Regions from separate parts of the Aeromicrobium sp. MLTX1 genome, predicted to be linked through region 2. Evidence: predicted binding sites of a transcription regulator. Region 2 holds the regulator's gene; each other region holds the start of a gene.

Region 1 (9,986 bases), 1.6 Mb from region 2:
GAGGCCGCGCTGCTCGGCAGCGACCTCGGGATCGTCCGCCTCATGCCCGCCACCGCGAACATGTCCACCAGCAACCTGACGGTCGTGCTGGCCAGCCCCCGCTGACCCCTCGTGCGCCCGCGCCATACTTTCCCCATGACCGATCCGGGGCGCACGCTGCTCGCGCTGGACTTCGACGGCACGCTCGCCCCGATCGTCGAGGACCCCGCGTCGGCCTACATCCACCCCGGGTCCCTCGCGGCGCTGCGGCGCCTCGGTCCGATCCTGGGCACGATCGCGATCATCACCGGACGCCCCGTCGACCAGGTGCGCCGGCTCGGCCGCTTCGAGGAGGGCGACGGCCTCGAGCACCTCGTCGTCTGCGGCCAGTACGGCGCCGAGCGCTGGGACGCCGCCACGGGCGAGCTGACCCGCCCGTCGCGCCCCGAGGCCGTCTCGCAGCTGGCCGCGCGGCTGCCCCAGTGGATGCGCGAGCACGACGCGTCGCGCATCCGGGTCGAGGACAAGGGCCTGGCGATCGCGCTGCACACGCGCGGCGTCGCGCCGGGCCTGCTCGACGAGCTCGCCCCGCAGATCGAGGCGCTCGCCACCGAGGTCGGACTCCACCTCGAGCCCGGTCGCCAGGTGATCGAGCTGCGCGCCTCCGGCACCGACAAGGGGCAGACCCTGCGCGGCATCATCGGCCGCGTCTCGCCCGGCGCGGTCATCTACGCCGGCGACGACCTCGGCGACCTGCCGGCGTTCCGCGAGGCGATCGCCCTGCGCGAGCAGGGGATGGACGTCACCCTCGTGTGCTCGGCGTCCGACGAGCAGGACGCGCTCGTCGCGCTGGCCGACGTGGTGCTCGACGGCCCCGACGACGTCGCGGCCTGGCTCGGCGACCTCGCCGACCGGTTCGCTCCGGTCTGACTCTTCTCCCGCTCGTCTCGGCATCCGGACCGAGTGGACGTATCGTGAGACGCGCCCCTAGGCTGGCATCACTCATCCCGAGGGGCAGAGGGACACGGCCCGACGAAGCCCCAGCAACCAGCCGACCATCGGCCAGGTGCTAATTCCGTCCGCGGTCGAACGCCGGCCCGGAGAGATGAATGGAGTCGTCGTGAGCGTCACGATCCCTGACCGCACCACCCTTCGCGAGGGCGCCTTCGGCCCCGCCACCGCCCTCAAGTGCCGCGAGTGCGGCGCCACGCGCGAGCTCGGCCCGCACTACGCCTGCTACGAGTGCTTCGGCCCGCTCGAGATCGCCTACGACTTCGGCACGGTGACCCGCGAGCAGATCGAGGCCGGGCCCACGAACATCTGGCGCTACAAGGCCCTGCTGCCCGTTCCGGCCGACATCGAGGAGAGCCCCAACCTCGAGCCGGGCTTCACCCGCCTGCTCGACGCGCGCAACCTCGCCGCCGAGCTCGGCCTGGCGAAGCTGTGGGTCAAGGACGACAGCACGAACCCCACCAACTCCTTCAAGGACCGCGTCGTCGCCTGCGCCCTGAGCGCCGCGCGCGAGTTCGGCAGCAAGGTGTTCGCCTGTCCGTCGACGGGCAACCTCGCCAACGCGGTCGCCGCGGCGGGCGCCCGCGCCGGCATCCGCACGGTCGTGTTCATCCCGAGCAACCTCGAGACGCCCAAGCAGGTGAACTCGGCGATCTTCACCGACAACCTGGTCGCCGTCGACGGGAACTACGACGACGTCAACAAGCTGGCCAGCGAGATCGCCGGCGAGGACGAGGGCTGGGCGTTCGTCAACGTCAACGTGCGCCCCTTCTACGCCGAGGGCTCCAAAACGCTCGGCTACGAGATCGCCGAGCAGCTCGGCTGGCGCCTGCCCGACCAGATCGTCATCCCCGTCGCCTCGGGCTCGCAGCTGACGAAGGTGCACAAGGCCTTCCAGGAGCTCATCGCGCTGGGCCTCGTCGAGGACAAGCCGTACCGCGTCTTCGGCGCGCAGGCGCAGGGCTGCAACCCCGTCGCCACCGCGTTCAAGGACGGCGTCGACGCGATCCGTCCCGTGCGGCCCGACACGATCGCCAAGTCGCTCGCGATCGGCAACCCCGCCGACGGGATCTACGTGCTCGACATCGCCCGCGGCACCGGTGGCGGCGTCGAGGAGGTCGACGACGACCAGATCCGCGACGCGATCGTCCTGCTGGCGCGCACCGAGGGCATCTTCACCGAGACCGCCGGCGGCACCACCGTGGCCGTGCTCAAGAAGCTCGTCGAGACGGGCCAGCTGGACCCCGAGCTCGAGACCGTCGTGATCAACACCGGTCACGGCCTCAAGACGCTCGACGCGGTCGCCGGGTCCGTCGGCCCGCGCGCCACGATCGCCCCCACCTACGACGCCTTCGCCGCGGCCGGCATCGCCTGAGCCGTCCGACCGAACCCACCCGAGGAGCCACCATGGCCGTGTCCGTCCGCATCCCCACGATCCTGCGCAGCTACACGAACGACGAGTCGCAGGTCACCGCCGAGGGCGACCGCCTCAGCGCCGTCCTCGACTCGCTCGAGACGAGCTACCCCGGCATCCGGGCCCGCATCGTCGACGAGGACGGCAAGCTGCGCCGCTTCGTCAACGTGTACGTGGCCGAGGAGGACGTGCGCTTCGCGGACGGCCTCGACACCAAGACCCCCGACGGCACCCAGATCTCGGTGATCCCCGCGGTCGCGGGCGGCTGCTGATCCGTCTTTCGGCCAGTCCGCCGTAGGCGATTCACGCGCCTGCCGATACGCTGGTCCCGGGTCCGGCAGCGGGCCTTCCCCCGCAGAACAGGTGGTCTCATGGTGCATGGCACCGTCAAGTGGTTCAACTCCGACAAGGGGTACGGCTTCATCGCCGTCGACGGCCAGGACGACGTCTTCGTCCACTGGTCGAAGATCGCGATCAACGGGTTCAAGACCCTCGAGGACGGCCAGAACGTCGAGCTCGAGGTGGTCGACGGCCCCAAGGGGCGCGAGGCCGAGAACGTCCAGCCGCTGCACTAGGCCGGCTGGGACGGTGCAGGCGGCGACCTCGGGTGCGGGGTCGCTTGAACGGGCGGGATTAGCACTCGTATAGTGAGAGTGCTAGTTCCACTTCTACTTATGTCGGAGACACGCACCCATGGCCAAGTCCATCGCATTCAACGAAGAAGCCCGGCGCGGGCTCGAGCGGGGCATGAACCAGCTCGCCGACGCCGTCAAGGTCACCCTCGGCCCGAAGGGCCGCAACGTCGTCCTGGAGAAGAAGTGGGGAGCCCCCACGATCACGAACGACGGCGTCTCCATCGCCAAGGAGATCGAGCTCGAGGATCCCTACGAGAAGATCGGCGCCGAGCTCGTCAAGGAAGTCGCCAAGAAGACTGACGACGTCGCCGGCGACGGCACCACGACGGCCACCGTCCTGGCCCAGGCGCTCGTGCGCGAGGGCCTGCGCAACGTGGCCGCCGGCGCCAACCCGATGGGTCTGAAGAAGGGCATCGAGACGGCCGTCGAGGCCATCGGCGAGCAGCTGCTGGCCATGGCCAAGGACGTCGAGACCAAGGAGCAGATCGCCTCCACCGCCTCCATCTCGGCCGCGGACACCACGGTCGGCGAGATCATCGCCGAGGCCATGGACAAGGTCGGCAAGGAAGGCGTCATCACGGTCGAGGAGTCGAACACCTTCGGCCTGGACCTCGAGCTCACCGAGGGCATGCGCTTCGACAAGGGCCACCTGTCGGGCTACTTCGTCACCGATCCCGAGCGCATGGAGACCGTGCTCGAGGATCCGTACATCCTCATCGTCAACAGCAAGATCAGCACCGTGAAGGACATGGTCCCGGTGCTGGAGAAGGTCATGCAGACCGGCAAGCCGCTGGCGATCATCGCCGAGGACGTCGAGGGCGAGGCGCTGGCCACCCTCATCGTCAACAAGCTGAAGGGCACCTTCAAGTCGGTCGCCATCAAGGCCCCCGGCTTCGGTGACCGTCGCAAGGCGATGCTGACCGACATCGCGATCCTCACCGGCGGCGAGGTCATCAGCGAGGAGGTCGGCCTCAAGCTCGAGAACGCCGATCTCACGCTGCTGGGCACCGCCCGCAAGGTCGTCACGTCCAAGGACGAGACCACCATCGTCGAGGGTGGCGGCGACGAGGCCCAGATCCAGGGCCGTGTCGCCCAGATCAAGGCCGAGATCGAGAACAGCGACTCGGACTACGACCGCGAGAAGCTCCAGGAGCGCCTCGCCAAGCTGGCCGGCGGCGTGGCCGTCATCAAGGTCGGCGCGGCCACCGAGGTCGAGCTCAAGGAGCGCAAGCACCGCATCGAGGACGCCGTCCGCAACGCCAAGGCGGCCGTCGAGGAGGGCATCGTCCCCGGCGGCGGTGTCGCGCTCGTCCAGGCCAGCAAGGCCGCGTTCGAGAAGCTCGAGCTCGAGGGCGACGAGGCCACCGGCGCGAACATCGTGCGCGTCGCCACCTCGGCCCCGCTGAAGCAGATCGCCGTCAACGCCGGCCTCGAGGGCGGCGTCGTGGCGGAGAAGGTCGCCAACCTGGAGCAGGGTCAGGGCCTCAACGCGGCCACCGGCGAGTACGTCGACATGATCGCGACCGGCATCATCGACCCGGCCAAGGTCACGCGCTCCGCGCTGGCGAACGCCGCGTCGATCGCCGCGCTGTTCCTCACCACCGAGGCCGTCGTGGCCGACAAGCCGGAGCCCGCGGCCCCGGCCGGTGCGCCCGACATGGGCGACATGGGTGGCATGGGCGGCATGGGCTTCTGAGCCACGCCTGATCGCAGGACCCCGGCACCGCACGGTGCCGGGGTCCTGTGCGTCCGGGGGATGGGAGGATGACCGGCGTGACCACGTGGCCCGACCTGTCCCGCACCGACGACGCGCTGACCCCCGAGCACCGGGACCGGCTCGTCGAGGCGGGCGTCGACCCCGAGCGGCTCGACGCCGTCGCGTGGCGCCGGATGGACGGCCCGCTGCCCTCGTGGTGGAACGACCTCGGCAACGCGCTTTACGCCGCGCCCGGGGCTCGGCTGCCCGACCACGTCCTGGCGGGCCTGACGACCTTCTACTACTCCGGTGCGCTGATCGTGGTGGGGGCGCCGATGGACCACCTCACCTCGCTGCTGGTCGGCGGCGACGAGGCCACGGTGTTCCTCGACGAGCGCGTCGTGCTGACCGCCGGCGAGCTCTACTGCGGTCCGGGCTCGTCGATTGCGCTGCACGGACCCCTCGTGGCCACCCGCTCGCCGGTCGTGGACGCGCGCAACGGCGGACGTGTCGTGGCCGCGGGCGACCAGCTGTGGGCCGCGGGCGTCTACATCGCCACCGACGACATGCACCGGCTCGAGGACGCGGCCACGGGGGAGCGGCTCAACCCGTTCGGCGCCACGATCCGCATCGGTCACCACGTGTGGCTGTGCCGCGAGGCCGTGGTGTCCGGACACGTCGAGATCGGCGCCCACGTGTGCGTCGGGATGAGGTCGGTCGTCCGTGGTCAGAAGGTGCCTCCGAACGTGGTGGTGATGGGATCTCCGGGGCGTGTGGTGCGTGAGGGGACCACGTGGTCGTTCGACGACAGGCCCTGAGCGCCGATTTCGTGGCTCGTTGCACGAAACTTCCAGTTACACAAGGGGTCGGTGCCCGATTCGTCGTCGTTCATGGGCACAGGACGCGGTAAACCGCAGGATGTGGCCGTGTGACATGGGCGACATTCGTGAATTTGTGAAATGACCAGACAGCCGTTCGAGGATGGCCTACTTTCGAGGGGAAAGCAGGGGCGTCGCGCCAGTCGATGGCCGCCGGTGGGGGAAACCGGCGAGGGAGAGCATCGAGTGGCCTGGAGCCGGGCCGGGGGGCTTGTCCACGGACATGTATCGGTACCTCTCCACGTCGCTCTTGGCTGAGTACGCAGACACACAGACATCACGTGGGTCAGCGGTGAGGCGGAGGGGTCCGCAGCTCGACACCGAGGGCGCGCATTGGGGAGTGGCAATGACTTCAGCGATCGACGGACGAGATGAGACCGTCCTTCCGCTGCGTCTGGTGGAGCCCATCACCAGCGACCCCGGACTCGGATCTCCCTCCGTGCACCGGGAACTCACGGCGATCCCCACGGGGCGGTCGTCTCTGGAGAACCTGATCCGCCAGGGCCTCTTCGGGCACCTGATCGTGCTGACGGGCACCGTCATCGCGGGCGTGGCCGTCGGCATGGCCCCCGGAGCGCTCGCGGTCCTGGCCGCCGGCGTCGTCGGCTGGCTGGGTCTGAGCCTGGCGGCACTGCCGGCCTACGAGCGCGCGGGCTCGCTGCGACCCGCCAAGCGACTGATCGCCGTCCTGGCGCTCGGTGCGCTGGCGACCCTCGTGGTGTCCGACGTGGTGTCCGCGGAGCTGCGCTCGGCCGTCGTGGTCCTGAGCGTCACCGCGGTCCTGATCGTGGCCTCCGCCCTGGCCCACCGCGCCGCGATGCGCCGGGTGCCCACGCTGCTGGTGGGTCCGGCCGACGCCGTCAACCGGCTGGCCGCCCGCTGGGAGGACCGCCACGACCTCGTGGTGGTCGGGCGCTGCACGTGGGACTCCACGCAGCCGCTGGGCAGCGCCACCGTGAACTCGGTGGTTCGCGACGTCCCGAAGCTGCTGCGCACGGTCCACGGCGCCCGCGTCGTCATCACGGCCGACCAGGCCCTCGGTGACCCGTCGCTGCGCCACCTCGCGTGGGGCCTGCAGCGGGCCGAGATCGAGTGCCTCGTGCTGACCGACATGAACGACTACGTCGAGTTCGTGCGGCCCACGCGCGTCGGCGACCAGCTGGCGCTGGCCCTCGACCCGCCGAACAGCCACCTCGTCGGCCAGGCCGTCAAGGCGTTCTTCGACCGCAGCTTCGCGCTGCTGGCGATCCTGTTCGGCGCCCCGCTGATGGCCCTGCTCGCGCTGGCGATCCGCATCGACTCGCGCGGCCCGGTGATCTACAAGCAGGAGCGCACGGGCAAGGACGGCGTCCCGTTCGTCATCTACAAGTTCCGCACGATGGTGGTCGACGCCGACCAGCGCGTCGAGGAGCTGCGCGAGATGAACGAGGGCGCGGGCCCGCTGTTCAAGATGACGCAGGACCCGCGGGTCACGCGCGTCGGGCGGCTGCTGCGGCAGACCTCGCTCGACGAGCTGCCCCAGCTGTTCAACGTGCTGCTCGGCGACATGGCGCTCGTCGGACCGCGCCCGGCCATCGAGAGCGAGACGTCGCAGTACAGCCAGTGGGTCTGGCGCCGGCTGCACGTCAAGCCGGGCATGACCGGCCTGTGGCAGGTCAGCGGCCGCTCGAACCTCTCGTGGGACGAGTCGATCCGCCTGGACCTGATGTACGTGAACAACTGGAACCTGCGCATGGACCTGTCGATCCTGTTCAAGACCGTCGGCGTGGTCCTGGGGCGCAAGGGCGCCTGGTAGGCCCACCGGTAGACGACGAACGGCCGCCGCTCCTTGGGGGAGCGACGGCCGTTCGCCGTCGGTGGGTGCGGGTCAGTGCTCGGTGATCGTGCCGGCGCCCACGGTGCGGTTCGTGGCCTCGTCGATGAGGATGAACGAGCCCGACTGGCGGTTGCGCTGGTAGGGATCGACCATGAGCGGCTGGGTCGTGCGCAGCACCACGCGGCCGATCGCGTTGAGGCCCAGGCTGCCGGGCGTCTGGTGCCGGTGCAGCGTGTTCACGTCGAGCTCGTACTTGATCTCCTTGACCAGGGCGCGCGCCGAGCGGGTGGTGTGCTTGATGGCGTACTTGCCGCCCACGGTCATCGCGCTGGCGTCCATCCAGCAGACCATGGCGTCGAGGTCCTGCGTGACGGTGGGCTGGTTGTTCGGCCGCACGATCATGTCGCCGCGCGACACGTCGACCTCGTCCTCGAGGCGCACCGTGACCGACATCGGCGCGAACGCCTCCTCCAGCTCGCCCTTCGCGGTGTCGATCGCCTTGATCCGGCTGGGCAGGCCGCTGGGCAGCACGAGCACCTCGTCGCCGGGACGCATGACGCCGCTGACGACCTGGCCGGCGAAGGCGCGGTAGTCGCCCTGGCCGTTCTGCGGGCGGATCACGTACTGCACCGGGAAGCGGACGTCGACGAGGTTGCGATCGCTCGCGATGTAGACGTTCTCCAGGTGGTGCATGAGCGACGGCCCCTCGAACCAGCCCATGTTCGCCGAGCGGGACACGACGTTGTCGCCGGTGAGGGCCGACAGCGGGATCGTGGTGACGTCGGTGAACTCCAGCCGCGCGGCGAAGTCGACGAACTCGTCGCTGATCTGGCGGTAGACGTCCTCGGACCAGTCGACCAGGTCCATCTTGTTGATCGCCAGCACGACGTGCGGGACCCGCAGCAGCGACACGAGCGTGGCGTGGCGGCGGCTCTGCTCCTGCAGGCCCTTGCGGGCGTCCACGAGGATGATCGCCAGATCGGCCGTGGAGGCACCCGTGACCATGTTGCGCGTGTACTGGATGTGCCCGGGGGTGTCGGCGATGATGAACTTGCGCTTCGGCGTCGAGAAGTAGCGGTAGGCGACGTCGATCGTGATGCCCTGCTCGCGCTCGGCGCGCAGGCCGTCGGTCAGCAGGGCCAGGTCGGTGTACTCGTCGCCGCGCTGGGCGCTGGTGGCCTCGACGGCCTCGAGCTGGTCGGTGAAGATCGACTTCGAGTCGAACAGCAGCCGGCCGATCAGGGTGCTCTTGCCGTCGTCGACCGAGCCGGCCGTGGCGAATCGCAGGATGTCCATCAGAAGTAGCCCTCCTTCTTGCGGTCCTCCATCGCGGCCTCGCTGACCTTGTCGTCGCCGCGCGTGGCGCCGCGCTCGGTGATGCGGGTGGCCGCGACCTCGGCCACGACCTCCTCGGGCGTGGCGGCGGTGGAGGGGACGGCCGCGGTCAGGGTGGCGTCGCCGACGGTGCGGTAGCGGACCGACTCGACGAACACCTCCTCGTCGTCGCGCGGCGCGCAGTGCTGGTTGATCGTGAAGTACATGCCGCCGCGCAGGAAGACCTCGCGCTTCTGGGCGTAGTAGATGTCGGGCAGCTCGATGCCCTCGCGGGCGATGTACTGCCAGATGTCGAGCTCGGTCCAGTTCGACAGCGGGAAGCAGCGGATGCTCTCGCCGGGGTGGATGCGGCCGTTGTAGAGCGACCACAGCTCGGGGCGCTGGTTCTTGGGGTCCCACTGACCGAAGTCGTCGCGGAAGGAGAAGACGCGCTCCTTGGCGCGGGCCTTCTCCTCGTCGCGGCGGGCGCCGCCGAACAGGGCCGTGAGGCCGTGCTGCTCGGCGGTGCGGATCAGGACGGGGGTCTGGATGCGGTTGCGCGAGCCGTTCGGCTCCTCGCGGACGAAGCCCTCGTCGATCGCGTCCTGGACCGAGCCGACGATGAGGCGCACGCCCAGCTCGTCGACGACGCGGTCGCGGAACGCGAGGACCTCGTCGAAGTTGTGGCCGGTGTCGATGTGCACGACCGGGAAGGGGATCGGCCCGGGCGCGAAGGCGCGGACGGCGAGGTTCAGCATCACGACCGAGTCCTTGCCGCCGGAGAACAGCAGCGCGGGGCGCTCGTTCTCGGCGACGAGCTCGCGGATGATGTAGATCGCCTCGGCCTCGAGATGGTCGAGCTGGCTCATGCCGTAGCGACGCGACTCACGCGTGTCGGTCATCGACGGGTTCCTCCCCATGGGGTCGAGCGGTGCCGGGGGTGCGATCGGTGGGCGCTCGGACGCGGCCGACCGCGGGCATCGGCTGTGCCACAATCGTCGCCCATGGACCCGTGGCTCCCCGGACGCGCCCACAACGTGGACACCCCGTCCGCGGGCTGGTCCGCCGGGACGTGCCGATGAGCGCGGCGGCGGTGCTCCGAGGCCCGCAGCTGGACGGGCTGGAGCTGATCCTCGGCGGCTTCCTCGACCCGGTGGACGGGTACTGCCTCCCGGGGCGGGCGCCCGCCGACTGGCCCGTCGCGCCGCAGCTCGCGGTGCCCGCCGCGGCCGCCCGCGAGGCG
Region 2 (9,986 bases):
GCGCGATCCGCAAGGACGTCCTCGCCAAGTGCTACGGCGGCGACATCAGCCGCAAGCGCAAGCTGCTGGAGAAGCAAAAAGAGGGCAAGAAGCGCATGAAGATGGTCGGCCGCGTCGAGGTCCCCCAGGAGGCCTTCATCGCCGCCCTCTCCACCGGGGACGCCAAGCAGTCCTGAGCCCGCTGGCCGGGACTGTGACGAGAATCGCCCGCGTGGCCCGTACGCGCGGGTAGGGTGACGGGCATCACAGTGTCGACCGTCCCCCGGGAGCTCTCCGATGTCCGTCTCCGCCGCTGACCAACTCACGATCGTCCAGAACCGCGCCCGGAGCGTCGGTGAGCTGTTCTTCAGCCGCGTCGACGCGTCGGGTCCCCGGGAGGCGTTCCGCTACCCCGATGCCGACGAGAACTGGCACTCGCTGACCTGGACCCAGTCCGGCGAGAAGGTCACGAAGCTCGCCGCAGGCCTCGTCGCATTGGGCATCGAGCCCGAGGAGCGCGTCGCGATCGCGTCGGGCACGCGCATCGAGTGGATCCTGTCCGACCTCGCCATCAACTCCGCGGGCGCGGCCACGACCACCGTCTATCCCAGCACGGTGACCAACGACGTCGTCTACATCCTGGCCGACTCCGAGAGCCGGGTCGTGTTCGCCGAGGACGACAGCCAGGTCGCGAAGCTGCGCGAGGGGCGTTCGGAGCTGCCGCAGGTGGCGAAGGTCGTCGTCTACGAGGGCGAGACCGACGGCGACTGGGTCATCTCCTTCCAGGACCTGCTCGACCTCGGCGAGAAGCACCTCGCCGACCACCCGGGCGTCGTCCAGGAGCGCATCGCCGCGACCGGACCCGAGTCGCTGGCCACGCTCATCTACACCTCGGGCACCACGGGCCGCCCCAAGGGCGTCCGCCTCGTGCACGACTGCTGGACCTACGAGGGCGCCGCCGTCGCCGCGCCGGGGTTCCTCTCGATCGACGACCTCGAGTACCGCTGGCTGCCGATGGCCCACTCGTTCGGCAAGGTGCTGCTGACGACGCAGCTCGCCGTCGGCTTCCCGTGCGCGGTCGACGGCCGCGTGCCGAAGATCGTCGAGAACCTCGCGGTCGTGAAGCCCACGTTCATGGGCGCCGCGCCGCGCATCTTCGAGAAGGCCTACGGCCGCATCGTCGGCATGATGGAGGAGGAGGGCGGCCCCAAGCTCAAGCTCTTCCACTGGGCCGAGCGCGTCGGCCTCCAAGTCTCGCGCCTCACCCGCGCCGGCAAGCCCGTGCCGCTGCCGCTCAAGGTGCAGCACGCGATCGCCGACAGGCTCGTGTTCTCCAAGGTCCGCGACCGCTTCGGCGGCCGCGTCCGGTTCTTCATCTCCGGCGCCGCCTCGCTCTCCACCGACATCGCCGAGTGGTTCCACGCCGCCGGCATCCTCGTGCTGGAGGGCTACGGCCTCACCGAGACCTCGGCCGGCGCCGTCGTCGCCCACCCGGACGACTTCAAGATCGGCACGGTCGGCCGCCCGTTCCCCGGCTCGGAGGTCAAGATCGCCGAGGACGGCGAGGTCCTCATCAAGGGCCCGAACGTCATGCGCGGCTACCACAACCTCGAGACCGAGTCGGCGTCCGCGCTGACCGACGACGGCTGGCTCGCCACGGGCGACATCGGCGAGTTCGACGCCGACGGCTTCCTGCGCATCACCGACCGCAAGAAGGACCTGTTCAAGACCTCGGGCGGCAAGTACGTCGCGCCGTCGCACATCGAGGGCATCTTCAAGGCCGTGTGTCCGCTGGCCAGCCAGATGGTGGTTCACGGCAACGACCGCAAGTTCTGCTCGGCGCTCATCACGCTCGACCCCGACGCCGTCGACGGCTGGGCCGAGCACCACGGCATGGCCGGCAAGTCCTACCAGGAGATCGTGTCGTCGCCGGGCATCCAGCAGCAGATCGCGCAGGACGTCGAGGAGCTCAACGCGAAGCTCAACCCGTGGGAGACGATCAAGAAGTGGGCCGTCCTGGACCACGACCTGTCGATCGAGTCCGGGGAGATCACGCCCAGCATGAAGGTCAAGCGCCGGGTCGTGGAGGAGCGCTACGCGGACGTGCTCGACGGCTTCTACGCCGAGGCCTGACGGACCGCCACGTACCCTTGGTGCGTGGCGCTCGGCATCTACCTGCACGTGCCGTTCTGCTCCGTGCGGTGCGGCTACTGCGACTTCAACACGTACACCGCCGACGAGCTCGGCGGGCCCGACGTCGTCGGCGCGTCGCGCACCACGTACATCCAGGCGGCGCTGCGCGAGCTCGACCTCGTGCCCGAGCGCACGGTCGACACCGTCTTCGTCGGCGGCGGCACGCCGTCGCAGGTGCCGGCCGGCGACCTCGTGCGGTTCCTGAAGGCGGTCGACGCGCGCGGCGGGCTGGCCCCCGGCGCCGAGGTCACCACCGAGGCCAACCCCGACAGCGTCTCGCCCGAGTCCCTCGCCGAGCTGCGCGAGGGCGGCTTCACCCGGATCTCGTTCGGCATGCAGTCGGCCGTGCGGCACGTCCTGTCGGTGCTCGACCGCACGCACGACCCCGAGCGCGTCCCGCAGGCCGTGGCGTGGGCACGCGACGCCGGCTTCGAGCAGGTCAGCCTCGACCTCATCTACGGCTCGCCCACCGAGACCATGGAGGACTGGCGCCACACGGTGGAGTCGGCGCTGGAGATGGAGCCCGACCACATCAGCGCCTATGCCCTGATCGTCGAGGACGGCACCGCCTTCGCCCGCAAGGTCCGTCGCGGTGAGGTCGTCATGCCCGACGACGACGAGACCGCGGACAAGTACCTGCTGGCCGACGACCTGCTCGAGGCCGCGGGGCTGCGCTGGTACGAGCTGTCGAACTGGGCTCGCGACGAGGCGGCACAGTGCCGTCACAACGTCGGCTACTGGAACGGCGGCGAGTGGTGGGGCGTCGGACCCGGCGCGCACTCGTTCGTCGACGGTGAGCGCTGGTGGAACGTCAAGCACCCCGCGGCATACGCGCAGCGGCTCATGACGGGGGAGTCGCCCCGGGCCGACGGCGAGCGTCCCGACGCCGACGCGCGTCACCTCGAGGACGTCATGCTGCGCATCCGGCTCGCCGAGGGGATCGAGCCGAGGCTGCTCGGCGACGTGACCCGGTTCGTCGACGCGGGCTGGCTCGAGCCGCGCGGCGACCGCGTCGTGCTGACGCGCACGGGCCGGCTCATGGCCGACCGTGTGGTCCTTGAGGCTGTCGGCGACCTCTGAGGTCTGTTCGGCACCCCTTCGGCTGCGCTACGTTCGCCCCATGGGGGACGTGGAGGACACCACCACGCAGGAACGATCGGGCACGGTCAGCCGCCCGGTCCTGACCGCCATGGTCATCGGCTCCATGGTCGGAGCCGGGGTCTTCTCGCTGCCGGCGCGCTTCGGTGCGGACACGGGCGTCGCGGGCGCCCTCATCGCCTGGACGATCGCCGGCACCGGCATGCTCATGCTGGCCTTCTGCTTCCAAGCCCTCGCCGTGCGCAAGCCCGAGCTGGACTCCGGCGTCTTCATCTACGCCAAGGCCGGGTTCGGCGACTACGTCGGCTTCAACTCCGCGGTGGGCTTCTGGGCCAGCACGATGGCCGGCAACGCCTTCTACTGGGTCTTCATCACGGCGACGATCGGGGCGTTCTTCCCCGAGTTCGGCGACGGCGACACGATCCTCGCGGTCGCGATCTCGTCCGCCGGCGTGTGGGTGTTCCACGTCCTGATCGCGCGCGGCGTCCGCGACGCGGCCGTGATCAACCGCCTCGTCACGATCTTCAAGATCATCCCGATCCTGGTGTTCATCGTGGTGCTCGGCCTGAGCTTCGACGCGGGTACGTTCAGCGACAACTTCTTCGCGTACGACGACCTCGGCACCATGACCGAGCAGGTCAAGAACACGATGCTCGTCACGACGTTCGTCTTCATCGGGATCGAGGGCGCCAGCGTCTACTCCCGCTACGCCCAGAGGCGCGAGCACGTCGGCCAGGCCACCGTCGTGGGCTTCCTGAGCGTGCTGGCGATCTTCTCGCTCGTCACTCTCGTGTCCTACGGCGCGTTCCCGCAGACGCAGATCGCGAACACCCGCCAGCCGTCGATGGTGGGTCTCTTCGAGGAGACCGTGGGCCCGTGGGGCGAGTGGTTCATCAGCGCGGGCGTGATCGTGTCGGTGCTCGGCGCCTACCTCGCGTGGACCCTGATGGCCGCCGAGGTCGCGTTCGTCCCGGCACGCAGCAACGACATGCCGCGCTTCCTCGGTCGCGAGAACGCGGCGGGCACCCCGATCACCGCGCTCATCGCGACCACGATCGGCGTCCAGGCGCTGCTGGCGCTGACGTTGTTCGTCGACGACTCGCTCAACTTCATGCTGGACCTCACCACGAGCCTCGCGCTCGTGCCGTACCTGCTGGCCGCGGCCTACGCGCTGAAGCTGACCCTGTCCGGCGAGACCTACGAGGAGGACTCCTCCGAGCGGGTGAAGCACGGGATCTTCGCGGGTGTCGCCACCGCGTACGCGATCTTCCTGTTCGTCGCCGCCGGGCTCGAGTTCCTGCTGCTGTCGTCCCTGCTCTACGCGCCCGCCGCGGTGCTGTTCTTCCAGGCTCGACGCGAGCGCGGGCTGCGTCTGTTCACCCCCGCGGAGACCGTGCTGTTCGGCGTCATCTGCATCGGCGCGGTGATTGCCCTGTACGAACTGCTGACCGGTGGCATCGTGTTGTGATGTCACGTCCCGAAGGAGCCTCATGACGAACCCGTCCGACGCCTACGGCGTCCACTCCGAGGTCGGTCGACTGCGGAAGGTCCTGGTCTGCGCGCCGGGCCTCGCGCACGAGCGCCTCACGCCGTCGAACTGCGACGACCTGCTGTTCGACGACGTGCTGTGGGTGCAGAACGCGCAGCGCGACCACGAGGACTTCGTGGGGAAGATGCGCGAGCGGGACGTCGAGGTCGTCGAGCTCCACGACGTGCTCGCCGACACGATGGCCGACCGCGCGGCCCGGGCCTGGCTGCTCGACCGCAAGATCGTCGCGAACGAGGTCGGCGTCGGGCTCGTGGAGGAGACCCGCGGCTACCTCGACGAGCTGCCCGCCGACGAGCTGACCCGGTTCCTGATCGGCGGCCTCTCCACGCGCGATCTGCCGCGCGAGCTGGCGCCCGGCTACCGCGCCCTGGTGCGGGAGGCCCACGGCGGTCACGAGTACCTCATGCCGCCGCTGCCGAACACGCTCTACACGCGCGACACCACGTGCTGGGTGTACGGCGGCGTCACGCTGAACCCGCTGTACTGGGCGGCGCGCAAGGACGAGACGCTGCTGATGAAGGCGGTCTACGAGTTCCATCCCGACTTCGCGGGCTCGAAGGTCTGGTGGGGCGATCCCGAGGTCAACTGGGGTACGGCCACCGTGGAGGGCGGCGACGTCCTCGTCCCCGGCAACGGGGTCGTGCTGATCGGCATGAGCGAGCGGTCGTCGCGCCAGGGCATCACCCAGCTGGCCAAGTCGCTCTTCGACCGGGGCGCCGCCGAGAAGGTGATCGTCGCCGGCATGCCGAAGCTGCGCGCCGCGATGCACCTCGACACGGTGTTCACGTTCGCCGACCGCGACGTCGTGACGATCTACCCCGACATCGTGAACACGATCCACGCCTTCACCGTGCTGCCGGGGGAGGGCCTTCCCGGCATCGAGGTCATCGACCACGAGGACACCCCGTTCCTCGACGTGGTCGCCGACGCGCTGGGGATCGAGAAGTTCCAGGTCGTCGAGACGGGCGGCAGCGAGTACGACACCGAGCGCCAGCAGTGGGACAGCGGCAACAACCTCGTCGCGCTCGAGCCGGGCGTCGTCGTGGCCTACGACCGCAACACCCACACGAACTCGCTGCTGCGCAAGGCCGGCATCGAGGTCATCGAGATCGTCGGAGCCGAGCTCGGGCGCGGCCGCGGAGGCGGGCACTGCATGACGTGCCCGATCATCCGTGAGCCCCTCGACGGCTGAGCCGCGCCGCCGCTGGCTGCGCTTCGCGGTCACCGTCGGGTTGACGCTGCTGGTCCTGGTCGTCGGGATCAGCCTCGCGGACGAGATCGACTGGGAGGGCGTCCGGTCCTCGCTCGCCCGGCTCGAGGCGTGGCAGCTGGTGGTGCTGTGCCTCGGACTGCTGCTGCGCCAGTGGCTCAACGCGCTGCCGCTGGCCCTGTTCATCGATGGCCTCTCGTCGTGGCGGGCGATGCAGAACGACCAGGCGGCGATCCTCATGACCACCGTGGCGCCACCGCCGGCGGACTACGTCATGCGGTTCGCGATCTTCACGTCGTGGGGCATCGCCCTGCCCGCCGCGGTGGCCGGCTCGGTCATGAACACGCTGTCGTTCTACGTCGTGCGGTTCGGGGCGCCGGTGCTCGGCAGCCTGCTGATGATCTTCCTGGGCACGTTCCACCTCGGCGAGCTGCTCGGTGCCCTGCCCAGCATGCTCGTGAGCGTCGCGATCCTCGTGGCGCTGCGGCTGGCGTTCCGGGGCGAGGCCTTCACGGCCGCGCTCGCCCGTCGGGCGGGCGACCTCGTGGCCCGGGTGCGCCCGAAGGTCTCGGGCGACGCCTGGGCCGAGTCGGCGGCCGGCTTCCGCCGTCAGGTCATCGGCCGGGTGCCGCGGGCGCTGCCGCGCTCGCTGCTCGCGCTGACGGCCATGGTGCTGGTGGACGCGGCGCTGCTCGTCGCCTCGCTCCGGTTCGTCGGGGTGGACGCCCAGCAGGTGCCCGCGATCGAGGTCGTCGTGGCGTTCCTCGTCGCCTACCCGCTGACGCTGTTCCCGTTCTCGGGCATCGGCATCCTGGACGCCGTGGTCATCGCGACGCTCGTCAGCGTGGGCACCGATGTGTACGAGGAGGGCGTGATCGCGGGCTTCTTCGTGTGGCGCATCGTGACGATCGGCGGGCCGATCCTCATGGGTCTGGCGTCGGTGGCGCTGTGGAAGTGGCAGCTGCTGCGCCGACCCTCTATGACGTGACGAAGTCGATGAGCTCCTCGACCCGGCCCAGGAAGGCGGGCTCGAGGTCGGTCCAGGAGTCGACCCGGCCGAGGATCGCCTTCCACGCCCGGGCGATGTCGGCCTGTTCGGCGTGCGGCCAGCCGAGGTGGGCGCAGATGCCCTTCTTCCACTCGACGGTGCGGGGGATCGTGGGCCACGCGTCCATGCCGAGACGCTGCGGCTTCACGGCCTGCCAGACATCGACGTAGGGGTGGCCGACCACCAGCAGGTGCGGCACGTGCGCCACGGCGTCGGCGAGGCGCTGCTCCTTCGAGCCGGGCACGAGGTGGTCGACGAGGACGCCGAGGCGGCGCTTCGGCCCGGGGGAGAAGTCACGCACGATGCCCGCGAGGTCGTCGATGCCGCCGAGGTGCTCCACGGCCACGCCCTCGGCCCGCAGGTCGTCGCCCCAGACCTTCTCGACCAGCTCGGCGTCGTGACGGCCCTCGACGAAGATGCGGCTGGGCAGCGCGACCTTGGCGCGGGTGTCGGCGGCGACGCGCGAGCCCGAGGCCGTGCGGGTGGGCGCGGCGGCGACCTTCGGCGTGGGCGCCACGAGCACGACGGGCTTGCCCTCCATGAGGAAGCCGGGGCCGAGCGGGAAGACCTTGCGCCGCATGCGGCGGTCCTCGAGCTCCACGGTGCCGAGGTCGCGCTCGACGCGCATGATCTCGCCGACGAACCCCGAGGAGGCCTCCTCGACGACGAGGCCGGGGTCGGCGGCCAGCTCGGTGGAGCGGCCACGGGCGGGCCGGCGCCAGTCGCCGGAGAGGACGTCGGATCCGTAGCGGTCAGCCATGGCCGAACCACACTCCCAGGAGTCGCTGGTGGAAGTCCTCGACGTCGTCCTTGGTGCCGCTGTCGAGCGTGTCGCCGGCGATGAGGCCGATCGCGAGGTCGACGGCGGCGGGCCACGTCTCGGGGACGTCGGCCGGGACCTCGTCGGTGACGAGCGCGCCGAGGGCGACCTCGGGCGCGTGGCCGGGGCGGGTGACCACCATGACGAGCTCGCCGCCCTCCGGCCCGTGGCCCAGGTGCGAGACCTCGACGAACGCCTCGCCGACCGCGCCGGCCCAGACCGATGCCATCGAGCCGCCGCGCGACTCGTGCGCGACGGTGGTGCCGTCGGGGGCGGTCACGGCGTAGGGGGTGTAGACGAGGACCTGGTCCCCGTCGACGACCTCGATCGCGCCGTCGGGGCGCACGGAGACCTCACTCACCCCGACAGGTTGCCATGTCCGCGGACGCCGTTCGTGCAGGCACACCGCCCTCGACGACCTCGCTAGACTGGCACTGGTCAGGGTCGAGTGCCAGCAGCGTGGGAGGTGACAGCGTGATCGAGGACCGCCGGCTCAACGTCCTGCGAGCCATCGTCGAGGACTACGTCGCCACCCAGGAGCCCGTCGGCTCGAAGGCGCTCGTCGAGCGTCACCGCCTCGGCGTCTCGCCCGCCACGATCCGCAACGACATGGCCGCGCTGGAGGACGAGGGCTACCTCACCGCGCCGCACACCAGCGCCGGCCGCATCCCCACCGACAAGGGCTACCGGATGTTCGTCGACCGGCTGGCCGAGGTCAAGGCGCTGTCGGGCGCCGAGCGCCGCGCGATCGAGACCTTCCTGTCCGGCGCGATCGACGTCGACGACATCGTCATGCGCAGCGTGAAGATCCTCGCCCAGCTGACCAACCAGGTCGCGATCGTGCAGTACCCGTCGCTGACCCGGTCCACCGTGCGCCACGTCGAGCTCGTCGCGCTCGAGGGCTCGCGCGTCCTGATCGTGGTCATCACCAGCAGCGGCCGCGTCGAGCAGCGCATCGTCGAGCTGGTCGAGACGCCCGGCGAGGGCCTGCTCGCCGACCTCAAGTCCCGCATCGTGCGCGCCACCCTCGGCGAGCGCCTGCCCGAGGCCTCGCTGCGCCTGGCCGAGCTGATCGACACGTTCGCCGTGGACGACCGCCCGGTCGTCTCGGCCATCGTCACCACCTTGGTCAACACGTTCTCCAACGAGCGGTCCGACGAGCGCGTCGCGGTCGGCGGCACCGCCAACCTGGCCCGCTTCGGCGCCGACTTCGACACCGCCATCCGTCCCGTGCTGGAGGCGATGGAGGAGCAGGTCGTGCTGCTGCACCTGCTGGGCGAGGCCACGGTCGGCCCGCACGTGCGGATCGGCCGCGAGACCGGACGCGACGACCTGTCGGGCACGGCCGTCGTCTCCAGCACCTACGGACCCGACGGGGAGACCTTCGCCCAGCTGGGCACGATGGGGCCGACCCGCATGGACTATCCCGCCACGATGGCCGCCGTCGGCGCCGTCGCCCGCTACGTCGGGCGGATCCTCGCCGACGGCTGAGCGATCCACCTCGGACTGCGAAAGAGAAGAGATCTTGGACTACTACGAACTGCTGGGCGTGTCGCGCGAGGCGACCCCGGAGGAGCTGAAGAAGGCCTACCGCAAGGCGGCCCGCAAGTGGCACCCCGATGTCAGCGACGCCCCGGACGCCGCCGAGCGCTTCAAGGAGGTCACGACCGCCTACGAGGTGCTGTCCGACCCGCAGAAGCGGTCGATCTACGACCGCGGCGGCGACCCGCTGTCGGCCGGTGGCGGCATGGGCGGCGGCTTCGGCCAGGGCTTCAGCTTCGACGACATCATGGACGCGTTCTTCGGCCAGACGTCCTCGCGCGGCCCGCGCCCGCGCACGCAGCGCGGCCAGGACGCGCTGCTGCGCCTGTCGGTGAGCCTCGCCGAGGCGGCGTTCGGCGTGCAGCGCGAGATCAAGGTCGACACCGCGGTCACGTGCGAGGTCTGCGACGGCACCGGTGCGAACGCCGGCTCCGAGCCGGTCACGTGCGGCACCTGCCACGGTCACGGCAACGTCCACCACGTCCAGCGGTCGCTGCTCGGCGACATCCGCACCTCGCGCCCGTGCCCCACGTGCCACGGCTACGGC
Region 3 (9,986 bases), 420 kb from region 2:
GCTCGACCTCGCCGTCGACTCGAGCCTCCCCGTCACCCGCATCGTCGCCGCCTGACCCCCGCCCCGCCCTCGGCCGTCGCCCCCTGAACCGCGAGTGGCGCAAAAGTGCCCGCCACTCGCCGAGTGGCGGGCACTTCCGCGCCACTCGCGACCCCCGTATGCGCCACTCGGCGGGACGGGGGGAAGGGCGTCAGGCGCGGTGGCGCCGGAAGCGGACCACGTCGCCGGGGCGCACCTGCGCCAGCAGGTCGGTGTCCGCGTCCGCCACGACGCCGATGACCGGGTAGCCGCCGGTGACGGGATGGTCGGGACCCAGCACGACAGGCCTACCCGAGGTCGTCACCTGGATGCTGCCGCGCAGGACCGGCTCGCTCTCCAGCTCGCCGTCGCGGGCGCGCTCCAGCGCCGGACCGTCGAGGCGCACCCCGATCCGATCCGACACGGGGTCGACCCGCCACGGGCTCGACAGCAGGTCCGCGACGGCGGCCGGTGTGAACCAGTCGTCCCGCGGTCCCAGCACGACGCGCACCGTGACCTCGCCCGACGCGAGCACCGCCGGGTAGGCCTCGAGCGAGACGCCCTCAGCGGGCACCCCGACGGTCAACTCGGCCCCCGCGGAGAGCGGCGCCGGCCCCAGCGCGGCGAGCGTGTCGGTGCTGCGGCTGCCGAGCACCGGAGGCACGGTGATCCCGCCGGCGACTGCCACGGTCCACCGCAGGCCCAGTGCCGGAGCACCCAGGCGCAGCACCTGGCCGCGACGCAGCGCGAGCACCCGCCCGGAGTCCACGGGAACGCCGTCCACGGCCAGCGGCCCGGCGGCCCCCGTGACCGCGACGACGTGCGCCGTGGTCGCGACGAGGGCGAGCCCGCCGCCGAGCGCCTCGACGACCGCCGCGTCCGCCGGATTGCCCACGAGGTGGTTGGCCTCACGCAGCGCGCGACGGTCGAAGGCACCGGACGGCCCCACACCCAGGTCGCCGAGCCCGGGCCTCCTGAGGTCCTGCACCAGGCTCAGGGCCCCCGGCTCCATCACCCGCAGGCTCATCGCGCCACCACCTCCACGAACCGCACGACGTCGCCGGGATGCAGCAGGGCCGGGTCGTCGCGGTCGAGGTCCCACAGGGGCGCGTCGGTGCGGCCGATCAGCCGCCAGCCGCCGGGGGAGGGGCGCGGGTAGACCCCGCTGAACCGGCCGGCGAGCCCCACCGATCCGGCCTCAACCCGCGGCCGCGGCCGCTCCAGCCGCGGCACCTCGAGTCGCGGGTCGCCGCCCGACAGGTAGGCGAAGCCGGGCGCGAAGCCCGCGAACGCCACGGTCCACCGCGTCCCGACGTGGCGGCGCACCACCTCGTCCGGCTCGAGGCCGCAGTGCCGCGCCACCGCGTCGAGGTCCGGACCGTCGTAGACGACGGGGACCTCGACCTCGCGTCCCGCGACGGCGGACAGGTCGGCCGGCTCGGTCGCGCCGACGAGCGAACGGAGATCGGCCGGACGGCCGCGCAGCAGCACCGTGGTGGCGCCGAGGGTCGCGCCGTGCTCGTGCAGGGCGGCGTGCCAGCGCCGGGCCTCGTCGGCGTCGGCGCAGTCGAGCAGCACGGCGCGATCGCCGCAGGGCAGGATCCTCATCTCAGCCGAAGGCCTCGACCGCCACGTCGTGCGCCGCCAGCACCTCGCGCACGCGGCGCAGCAGAGCCTCCGCGCCGGGGCTGTCGCTGTGCACGCACAGCGAGTCCACCGACTCCGCGAGCGACAGCGCCTGGCGAGCCGCGTCGTCCGGGTCGGTCAGCACGGCACCCGGCTGGTCGCGCGGCACGAGGCCGCCCTCGGCGGTGTAGGCGCGGTCGGCGAACCCCTCGTGCACGACGCGGATCCCGGCGTCCTCGGCCATCTCGAGCGCGATCGAGCCGCGCATCCCGACGAGCGGCAGTGGGTTGCCGTCGGCGAGGAGCGCCTCGATGACCGCCTCCGCCTGGTGCGGGTCTCGGGAGATCCGGTGGTAGAGCGCGCCGTGGGGCTTGAGGTAGGTGACGACCCCGCCGACCGTGTCGGCCAGCTCGGCGAGGTGGTCCAGCTGGTGCCGGATCTCGTCGACGAGGTCGCGAGGAGCCAGGTCGATCTCGCGCCGGCCGAAGCCCTCGCGGTCGCGGTAGCCGACCTGCGCGCCGACCGCGACGTCGTGCGCGACGGCCGCCTCGCACGTCGCGCGGATCAGGTCGTCGTCGCCGGCGTAGGCCCCGCAGCAGACGTTGGCGCTGGTGACCAGATCCAGCAGCCGGACGTCCTCGCCGGACTCCCACCGACCGCGGTCCTCGCCGAGGTCCACGTTGAGGTCAACTCGGCGCGCCATGGCCCGACGCTACCGTGCCGAGCGGCCCGCTGGCAGTGACGTTCCGGGGGTCGAATCGGCGATTTCACCCCCGAAACGTCACGCTCAGGGCTGGCGCTCGACCAGGAAGGCCCGCGCCTCGCCGGCGACGCGGGTGAGGACCACGGTCGCCGGGCGGCTCCCCGACAGCTTGAGGCGGGCGACGAGGCGCTCGGGCACGACGTCGACGCCGCGCTTCTTCACCGTGAGGGTGCCGATGTCGCGCTCGCGCAGGGCCGCGCGCAGCTGCTTCTCGCGGTAGGGCAGCTCCTCGAGAACCCGGAAGGCGCGGCCGAGCGGCGCGGCGGCGGGGGAGTCGGTGGTGATCCAGGCGATGTGGGGATCCAGCAGGTGCCCGCCGAGGTCCTCGGCCAGCTCCGCCACCAGGCCGGCCCGGATCACGGCGTCGTCCGGCTCGACGAGGTACGTGAGCAGCGGCCCGACCGTGGCCGGCGTCGCCCGCGCGACCAGGGGCGCCCCGGCCGGCAGCACCGTGGCGACCCGGCCCTCGGGCGCCCCGAGTCCGGCACCCCACAGGCACGCCTCGACGAGGTCGCCGCCGTCGGACACCCACTCGGCCTGCACGCCCGGCGGGACCGCGTCGTGCGCGAGGCCCGGCATCACCTTCGCCACCGCCCGTCCGGCGAGCAGGCCCGTGACGAAGTCCCACGACGGCACGAGGGCGTCGAGACGGAAGGTGCGTCCGGCGCCGTCACGCCGGGCTGGGTCGACGAAGGCCACCTCGTCGGGCGCGACCGCGGTGGTCGTCGCGTCGCCGACCTCGACCGAGCCCTCCAGTCCCAGCGCGGCGAGGTTCGCGCGGGCGATCGCGGCGCGCACCTCGTCCTGCTCGACGCCGCGCACGGCCAGTCCGGCGCGGGCGCAGGCGATGAGGTCGCCGCCGATGCCGCATCCGAGGTCGACGACCCGTGTGGCGCCGAGGGCGACCAGCCGCGCGGCCCGGTGCTCGGCGACGGCCCGGCGCGTGGACTGCTCGAGCGCGTCGTGCGTGTAGTAGAGACGGGCGGCGTCCTCGCCGAACTTCGCGACGGCCCGGCCGCGCAGGTGGTTCTGGGTGACGGCAGCGGCGACGAGCTCCACCGGGTGGTCGCGGCGCAGGCGCGTGCCCAGGGCGAGGTCGGACTCGCGTCCGGCGCGGGCGGCCACCTCGGCCAGCAGGGCCTGCCCGGCCGGCGTGGTCAGGGTGGCGAAGGTCTGGGCGTCCACCCGCTCGAGTCTGCCACCGGGCGCCCGCGGGCCGCGGCCTAGCACTCTGTTGGGACGAGTGCCAGCCGGTGCTACGCTGACGACTGGCACTCCCAATGAGTGAGTGCCAACCGAACGTCTCTCATCGAAAGGGGAGGTCGACCAGTGTCGGTCACCATCAAGCCGCTCGAAGATCGCATCGTCATCAAGGCCGGAGAGGCCGAGCAGACCACCGCGTCGGGTCTCGTCATCCCCGACACCGCCAAGGAGAAGCCGCAGGAGGGCGAGGTCGTGGCCGTGGGCCCCGGTCGCGTCAGCGACAGCGGCGAGCGCATCCCCGTCGACGTGGCCGTCGGCGACAAGGTGCTCTTCAGCAAGTACGGCGGCACCGAGGTCAAGCACGGCGGTGAGGAGTTCCTCATCCTCAACGCGCGTGACGTCCTCGCCGTCATCGCCTGAGTCCACCCAAGCCAACCGTTAGGGAGCACTCGTGCCCAAGATTCTGGAATTCGACGAGGACGCACGCCGCGCCCTCGAACGCGGTGTCGACAAGCTCGCCGACACCGTCAAGGTGACCCTCGGCCCCAAGGGCCGCTACGTCGTCCTCGACAAGAAGTGGGGCGCCCCCACGATCACGAACGACGGCGTGTCCGTCGCGCGTGAGGTCGAGCTCGACGACCCCTTCGAGAACCTCGGCGCCCAGCTCGCCAAGGAGGTCGCCACCAAGACCAACGACGTCGCCGGTGACGGCACCACGACCGCCACGGTCCTGGCCCAGGCGATGGTCCACGAGGGCCTGCGCGCCGTCGCGGCCGGCGCCAACCCGGTCGGCCTCAAGAAGGGCATCGAGGCGGCCGTCGAGGCCGTCACGAACGAGCTGCACTCGCGTGCTCGCGCCGTCGACTCGGTCTCGGACATGTCCGCCGTCGCCACGGTCTCCAGCCGTGACGCGGTCATCGGCGAGCTCATCGCCGAGGCGTTCGACAAGGTCGGCAAGGACGGTGTCATCACCGTCGAGGAGTCCAACACCATGGGCACCGACCTCGAGTTCACCGAGGGCATGCAGTTCGACAAGGGCTACCTGTCGCCGTACATGGTCACCGACACCGAGCGCATGGAGGCCGTCCTCGACGATCCCTACATCCTCGTCAACCAGGGCAAGATCTCGGCCGTGTCCGACCTCCTGCCGCTGCTGGAGAAGGTCGTCCAGTCCGGCAAGGCGCTGTTCATCATCGCCGAGGACATCGAGGGCGAGGCCCTGTCCACGATCGTGGTGAACAAGATCCGTGGCACGTTCACGTCCGTGGCCGTCAAGGCGCCCGCGTTCGGCGATCGCCGCAAGGCCATGCTGCAGGACATCGCGACCCTCACCGGCGCGACCGTCGTGACGCCCGACGTCGGCCTCAAGCTCGACCAGGTCGGCCTCGAGGTCCTCGGCACCGCCCGTCGCGTCGTCGTCACGAAGGACGACACGACGATCATCGACGGCGGCGGCGAGCAGGCCGAGGTCGAGGGCCGCGTGGCCCAGATCAAGGCCGAGTTCGAGCAGACCGACTCCGAGTGGGACCGCGAGAAGCTCCAGGAGCGTCTCGCCAAGCTGGCCGGTGGCGTCTGCGTCATCCGCGTCGGCGCGGCCACCGAGGTCGAGCTCAAGGAGAAGAAGCACCGCATCGAGGACGCCGTGTCGGCGACCCGCGCGGCCATCGAGGAGGGCATCGTCCCCGGCGGTGGCTCGGCGCTGGTCCACGCGGTCGGCGTGCTCGACAACGACCTCGAGCTCTCGGGCGACGAGGCCATCGGTGCTCGCATCGTCCGCAAGGGCGCCGACGCCCCGCTGGAGTGGATCGCCCGCAACGGTGGCGTCTCCGGCGAGGTCGTCGTGGCCAAGGTCCGCGAGTCGGGCGAGGGCTACAACGCGGCCACGGGCGAGTACGGCGACCTGCTCGCGCAGGGCATCCTCGACCCGGTCAAGGTCACGCGCTCGGCGCTCGCCAACGCGGCCTCGATCGCGGCCATGCTGCTCACCACCGAGACCCTCGTGGTGGACAAGCCGGCCGACGAGGACGACGCGCACGCCGGTCACAACCACTGACCGACACCGTCACGACGCAGGCCCCGGGCATCCGCCCGGGGCCTTCGTCGTGCGGTGGCGGCGCGGCGCCGGAGCCGCCCGTGAGACGAGGGACGACAGCGTCCGTCGGGCCCAATAACCTAGGGGTCGACCCGGTGTCCGCACCCGTTGATAGGACTGCCCCATGACGACGCCATCGACCACCTGCCCGTGGTGGTGCACCGACCACCGCTCCGGCGAGACGGCAGAGGACGAGCAGCACGCCCGCGTGTTCCCGGTGCCCGGAGGCGCCTGGGTGGCCATCCTGCACGGCGCGCTGCCCGGCGACCGGGTCGAGCTCGCCTACGAGGCCGAGGCCTACGCGGCGTCGGCGGGGGAGGGACGCGCGTTCGCCGCGGCGCTGCAGCACGCGGCCGACGTGTTCGACCGGATCGTGTCCGAGGTCGAGCGCGTGCGGGTCAGCGGTCGGGCGACTCCATGAACCGGCGCACGTCCACCAGCAGGTCGCCCAGCTCCAGCCCGAACGCCGCCTCGAGGGCCAGGATCGTGTCCAGGCTCGGGTCGGCCGACGAGCGGCCGGTGGCGTTGTTGTTGCGGTTGTTCTCCAGGTTCTGCACCTGGTTGCGGCTCAGGCCCGCGCGGTGCGCGAGCTCCTCCTGCGTCATGCCGGCCTGCTCGCGGCGGCGGCGCAGCCACTGGGCGAACGAGCTGGCGACCTCGGCGGTGTGAGCGGTCGGCGTCCGTTTGGGCATGCACAACAGCATGGGCCCAACCGTCGCCCCCGCGCAGCCCAATACGGTGTGGCGCGGCACCTCGCCGCGGTCGCCCGGACCGGGGGTCCGGGACGGCGGCGAAAAGGTGGTGACGTGTCTCACAGTCTATGTTACATTCACAATGTCACATACCGATGACCGAGGAGATCGCATGACCGTCACCGACGATCGCGCCGCCGTCGAGTTCCGCCAGTCCATCGACATGGACTCCGAGCTGGAGCGACTGCTGGAGTCCGCCGCCGTCCTGTCGTACGACCCCGACCAGGAGATCGACTGGGACAAGCCGCTCGACCCGCACAAGTACGGCCTCAACCCCGAGTGGTCCACGCTCTACGGCACGCCGCTGTGGGACCGGATGACCGAGCAGCAGCGCATCGACCTCACCCGCCACGAGGTCGGCTCGATCATGAGCACCGGCATCTGGTTCGAGACGATGCTCCAGTCGATGGTGCTGCGCTCGCAGTACTCCGCCGACTACGGCGACCCCGAGTTCCGCTTCGCCCTCACCGAGATCGCCGACGAGTGCCGCCACTCGCTGATGTTCAGCAAGACCTGCAGCAAGATGGGCGTCCCGCACTACCGCCCCCGCCGGCTCTTCCACGAGCTCGCCCGCGTCTTCCGCACCACCGCCACCGGCGAGATGGCCTACTCCTCGATCCTCGTGGCCGAGGAGGTCCTCGACATCATGCAGCGCGACTGGATGCGCGGCGAGGACGTCCTCGAGGAGGTGCGCACCACGAGCAAGATCCACGTGGTCGAGGAGGCGCGTCACATGAAGTTCGCGCGCATGGAGATCAAGGAGTACCTCGAGGGGATCTCCAAGCCACGCCGGCACCTGGCCGCGTTCGTCATCTCGATCGTCGCCGCGATCATCGTCGACTCGCTGGTCAACGACGACGTCTACGCCAACGCCGGCCTGGACCCCGAGGAGGCGAAGGCGGCGGCGAGGTCCAACACCCACCACCAGAACCTCATGCGGATGAGCTGCGTGCACCTCATGGACTTCCTGTCCGAGGTGGGCCTGCTGACCCCGTCCGCGATGCGGATGTACCGCACCGTCCACATGCTCTGACGGCCACGCCGACCCGAACCGAAAGCACCCCGCCGTGGCCTACGCGATCACCCAGTCCTGCTGCAAGGACGCCTCGTGCGTCTCGGTCTGCCCCGTGGACTGCATCCATCCCACTCCCGACGAGCGCGACTTCGCGACGACCGACATCGTCTACGTCGACCCGAAGGCCTGCATCGACTGCGGCGCCTGCGCCGACGCCTGCCCGGTCGCCGCACCGAAGCCGATCGACCTGCTGCGCGGGCCCGAGACGGTCTTCGCCGAGATCAACGCGGCGTACTTCGAACGGCGCCCGGTGCGCGAGGATCCGAAGACCCACACGTGGGAGGAGATGGGCGGCGACCTCGAGCGCTCGCTGTCGATCGCGATCGTCGGCACCGGCCCGGCCGCGGCCTACACGGCGCGCCAGCTGCTGCTGTCCACGGACGCACGGATCACGATGATCGACCGGCTCCCCGTGCCGGGAGGCCTCGTGCGCGGCGGGGTGGCTCCCGACCACGTCGACACCAAGAAGTTCGCCGACCTCTTCCAATGGGCGTACAAGCACCCCCGCACCTCGATGGTGATGAACGTCGAGGTCGGTCGCGACATCTCCCACCAGGACGTGCTGCGTCACCACGACGTCGTGATCTACGGCGTCGGCGCGCGTCGCGACCGCGAGCTCGGAGTGCCGGGTGAGGACCTGCCGGGCGTCTACGCCGCGCCCGAGGTGGTCGGCTGGTACAACGGCGCGCTCGACATCGAGCCCACGGGCGTGGTGCTCCAGGGCGACCGCGTGGTGATCGTCGGCAACGGCAACGTGGCGCTCGACCTGGCCCGCCTGCTGCTGCACGACCCCGAGGTGCTGGCGCGCACCGACATGCCCGACCACGCCGTGCAGGCGTTCCGCGGGCTCGACGTCCGCGAGGTCGTCCTCCTCGGCCGGCGCGGGCCGTCGGCCGCGGCGTTCACGCGCCCCGAGCTGCTGATGATGCCGCCGGGCATCGACGTCGTGGTCGCCCGGGACGAGTTCACCGCGGCCGAGCTGGAGGAGGCCGAGCCCGAGACCAACGCCGCGGTCCTGGCCGCGCTGCCGCTGGTGGACGTCGACCTCACCACGCCCCCGGGCGAGCGTCGCCGTCTCGTGTTCGCGTTCGGCCGCCAGGTCGTCTCGGTCGAGGGCGACGACCGCGTCGAGGCCGTGCAGGTGGCGCCGTCGGGCGTCCCCGAGCAGGCCGTGAAGGTGCCGTGCGGCACCCTGATCCGCGCCACCGGTCACCGCGGCACCCCCGTGCCCGACCTGCCGTTCGACGAGGAGACCGCCACGGTCCCGAACGAGCACGGACGCGTGATCGACCCCGACACGGGCCGGCCCGTTCCCGGCACCTACGTCGTGGGCTGGATCAAGCGCGGCGCCACCGGCGGCATCGGCACCAACCGCACGTGCGCCCACGAGACGATCCAGTCGATCATCGCCGACGCGAACGCCGGGCTCATCCCGCCGGCGCCGCGCCGCAAGCTCACCTTCGGGCCGTTCGTGCGCAGCCGCGTCGACGGCGTCGTGGGCCGCCGCCGCATGCTCGCGATCGAGAAGGCCGAGGAGAAGGCGGGCCGGCGCGAGGGCCGCCCGCGCGTGAAGTTCTCGTCCGTCGACGAGATGCTCAAGGTCAGCCCCGCGACGAGCCTGCACTGACGACGGGGATCACATCCCGCGGCCTCGGGACGGCGTCGGTGCGCGGGTAGACTCGGGCCATGGTGGGCATCCCCGACAAGTTCGCTCCTCTCGGCCTCACGTACGACGACGTCCTGCTGCTTCCCGGCGAGACCGACGTCATCCCCAGCGAGGTCGACACCACGACCCGGCTGACGCGTGACATCTCGCTGCGGATCCCGCTGCTGTCGAGCGCGATGGACACGGTCACCGAGTCGCGCATGGCGATCGCCATGGCGCGCGAGGGCGGCATCGGCATCCTGCACCGCAACCTCTCGATCGAGGACCAGGCCTACCAGGTCGACCTCGTCAAGCGCACCCAGACGGGCATCATCCCCAACCCCGTCACGATCGGCCCGAAGGCCACCCTCGAGGAGCTCGACGAGCGCTGCGGCGAGTACCGCGTCTCGGGCCTGCCGGTCGTCGATGAGGACAACACGCTGCTGGGCATCGTCACCAACCGCGACCTGCGCTTCACGCCCGTCGCCGAGTGGGCCAGCACGCTCGTCCACGACGTCATGACCCACATGCCGCTGATCACCGGCCCCGTCGGCATCAGCCGCGAGGACGCCTCGGCGCTGCTGCGCCAGCACAAGCGCGAGCGTCTGCCGATCGTCGACGAGCAGGGCAAGCTCGCCGGCCTCATCACCGTCAAGGACTTCGTGAAGTCCGAGCAGTTCCCGATGGCCAGCAAGGACGCCGAGGGCCGCCTGCTCGTCGGTGCCGCGGTCGGCTTCTTCGGCGACTCCTACGACCGCGCGAGCCGGCTCATGGAGGCCGGCGTCGACGTGCTCGTCGTCGACACCGCGCAC

The links. Region 2 encodes HrcA, which represses chaperone genes, less so after heat shock. Its sites were predicted from a motif close to TTGGCACTCGNNNNNNNCGAGTGCCAA; they were not measured.
Region 1: a site for HrcA is predicted at 3,038-3,064, ahead of groL (chaperonin GroEL). Genes of this name have one in related genera too.
Region 3: a site for HrcA is predicted at 3,631-3,657, ahead of groES (co-chaperone GroES). Genes of this name have one in related genera too.

Annotation. Positions count from the first base shown of each region.
Region 1 is NZ_JBKFDN010000001.1:425,300-435,285, reverse strand. Features, by position in the region: gene ACK99Q_RS02015 (LytR C-terminal domain-containing protein) at 1-105, shown strand, start outside; gene otsB (trehalose-phosphatase) at 136-909, shown strand; SAM riboswitch class I at 979-1,091, shown strand; gene thrC (threonine synthase) at 1,100-2,365, shown strand; gene ACK99Q_RS02000 (MoaD/ThiS family protein) at 2,398-2,676, shown strand; gene ACK99Q_RS01995 (cold-shock protein) at 2,776-2,979, shown strand; gene groL (chaperonin GroEL) at 3,098-4,735, shown strand; gene ACK99Q_RS01985 (acyltransferase) at 4,804-5,553, shown strand; gene ACK99Q_RS01980 (exopolysaccharide biosynthesis polyprenyl glycosylphosphotransferase) at 6,053-7,408, shown strand; gene cysN (sulfate adenylyltransferase subunit CysN) at 7,481-8,725, opposite strand; gene cysD (sulfate adenylyltransferase subunit CysD) at 8,725-9,645, opposite strand; gene cysC (adenylyl-sulfate kinase) at 9,822-9,986, shown strand, end outside.
Region 2 is NZ_JBKFDN010000001.1:1,977,929-1,987,914, forward strand. Features, by position in the region: gene lepA (translation elongation factor 4) at 1-176, shown strand, start outside; gene ACK99Q_RS09600 (AMP-dependent synthetase/ligase) at 277-2,112, shown strand; gene hemW (radical SAM family heme chaperone HemW) at 2,137-3,252, shown strand; gene ACK99Q_RS09610 (basic amino acid/polyamine antiporter) at 3,293-4,738, shown strand; gene ACK99Q_RS09615 (arginine deiminase) at 4,761-6,011, shown strand; gene ACK99Q_RS09620 (lysylphosphatidylglycerol synthase domain-containing protein) at 5,992-7,017, shown strand; gene ACK99Q_RS09625 (DUF3097 domain-containing protein) at 7,007-7,837, opposite strand; gene ACK99Q_RS09630 (hypothetical protein) at 7,830-8,258, opposite strand; gene hrcA (heat-inducible transcriptional repressor HrcA) at 8,372-9,388, shown strand; gene dnaJ (molecular chaperone DnaJ) at 9,423-9,986, shown strand, end outside.
Region 3 is NZ_JBKFDN010000001.1:1,560,216-1,570,201, forward strand. Features, by position in the region: gene tsaD (tRNA (adenosine(37)-N6)-threonylcarbamoyltransferase complex transferase subunit TsaD) at 1-55, shown strand, start outside; gene ACK99Q_RS07455 (biotin-dependent carboxyltransferase family protein) at 191-1,045, opposite strand; gene ACK99Q_RS07460 (5-oxoprolinase subunit B family protein) at 1,042-1,626, opposite strand; gene ACK99Q_RS07465 (LamB/YcsF family protein) at 1,628-2,347, opposite strand; gene ACK99Q_RS07470 (class I SAM-dependent methyltransferase) at 2,432-3,592, opposite strand; gene groES (co-chaperone GroES) at 3,737-4,030, shown strand; gene groL (chaperonin GroEL) at 4,062-5,663, shown strand; gene ACK99Q_RS07485 (hypothetical protein) at 5,827-6,123, shown strand; gene ACK99Q_RS07490 (helix-turn-helix transcriptional regulator) at 6,101-6,394, opposite strand; gene ACK99Q_RS07495 (AurF N-oxygenase family protein) at 6,567-7,487, shown strand; gene ACK99Q_RS07500 (4Fe-4S binding protein) at 7,522-9,156, shown strand; gene guaB (IMP dehydrogenase) at 9,216-9,986, shown strand, end outside.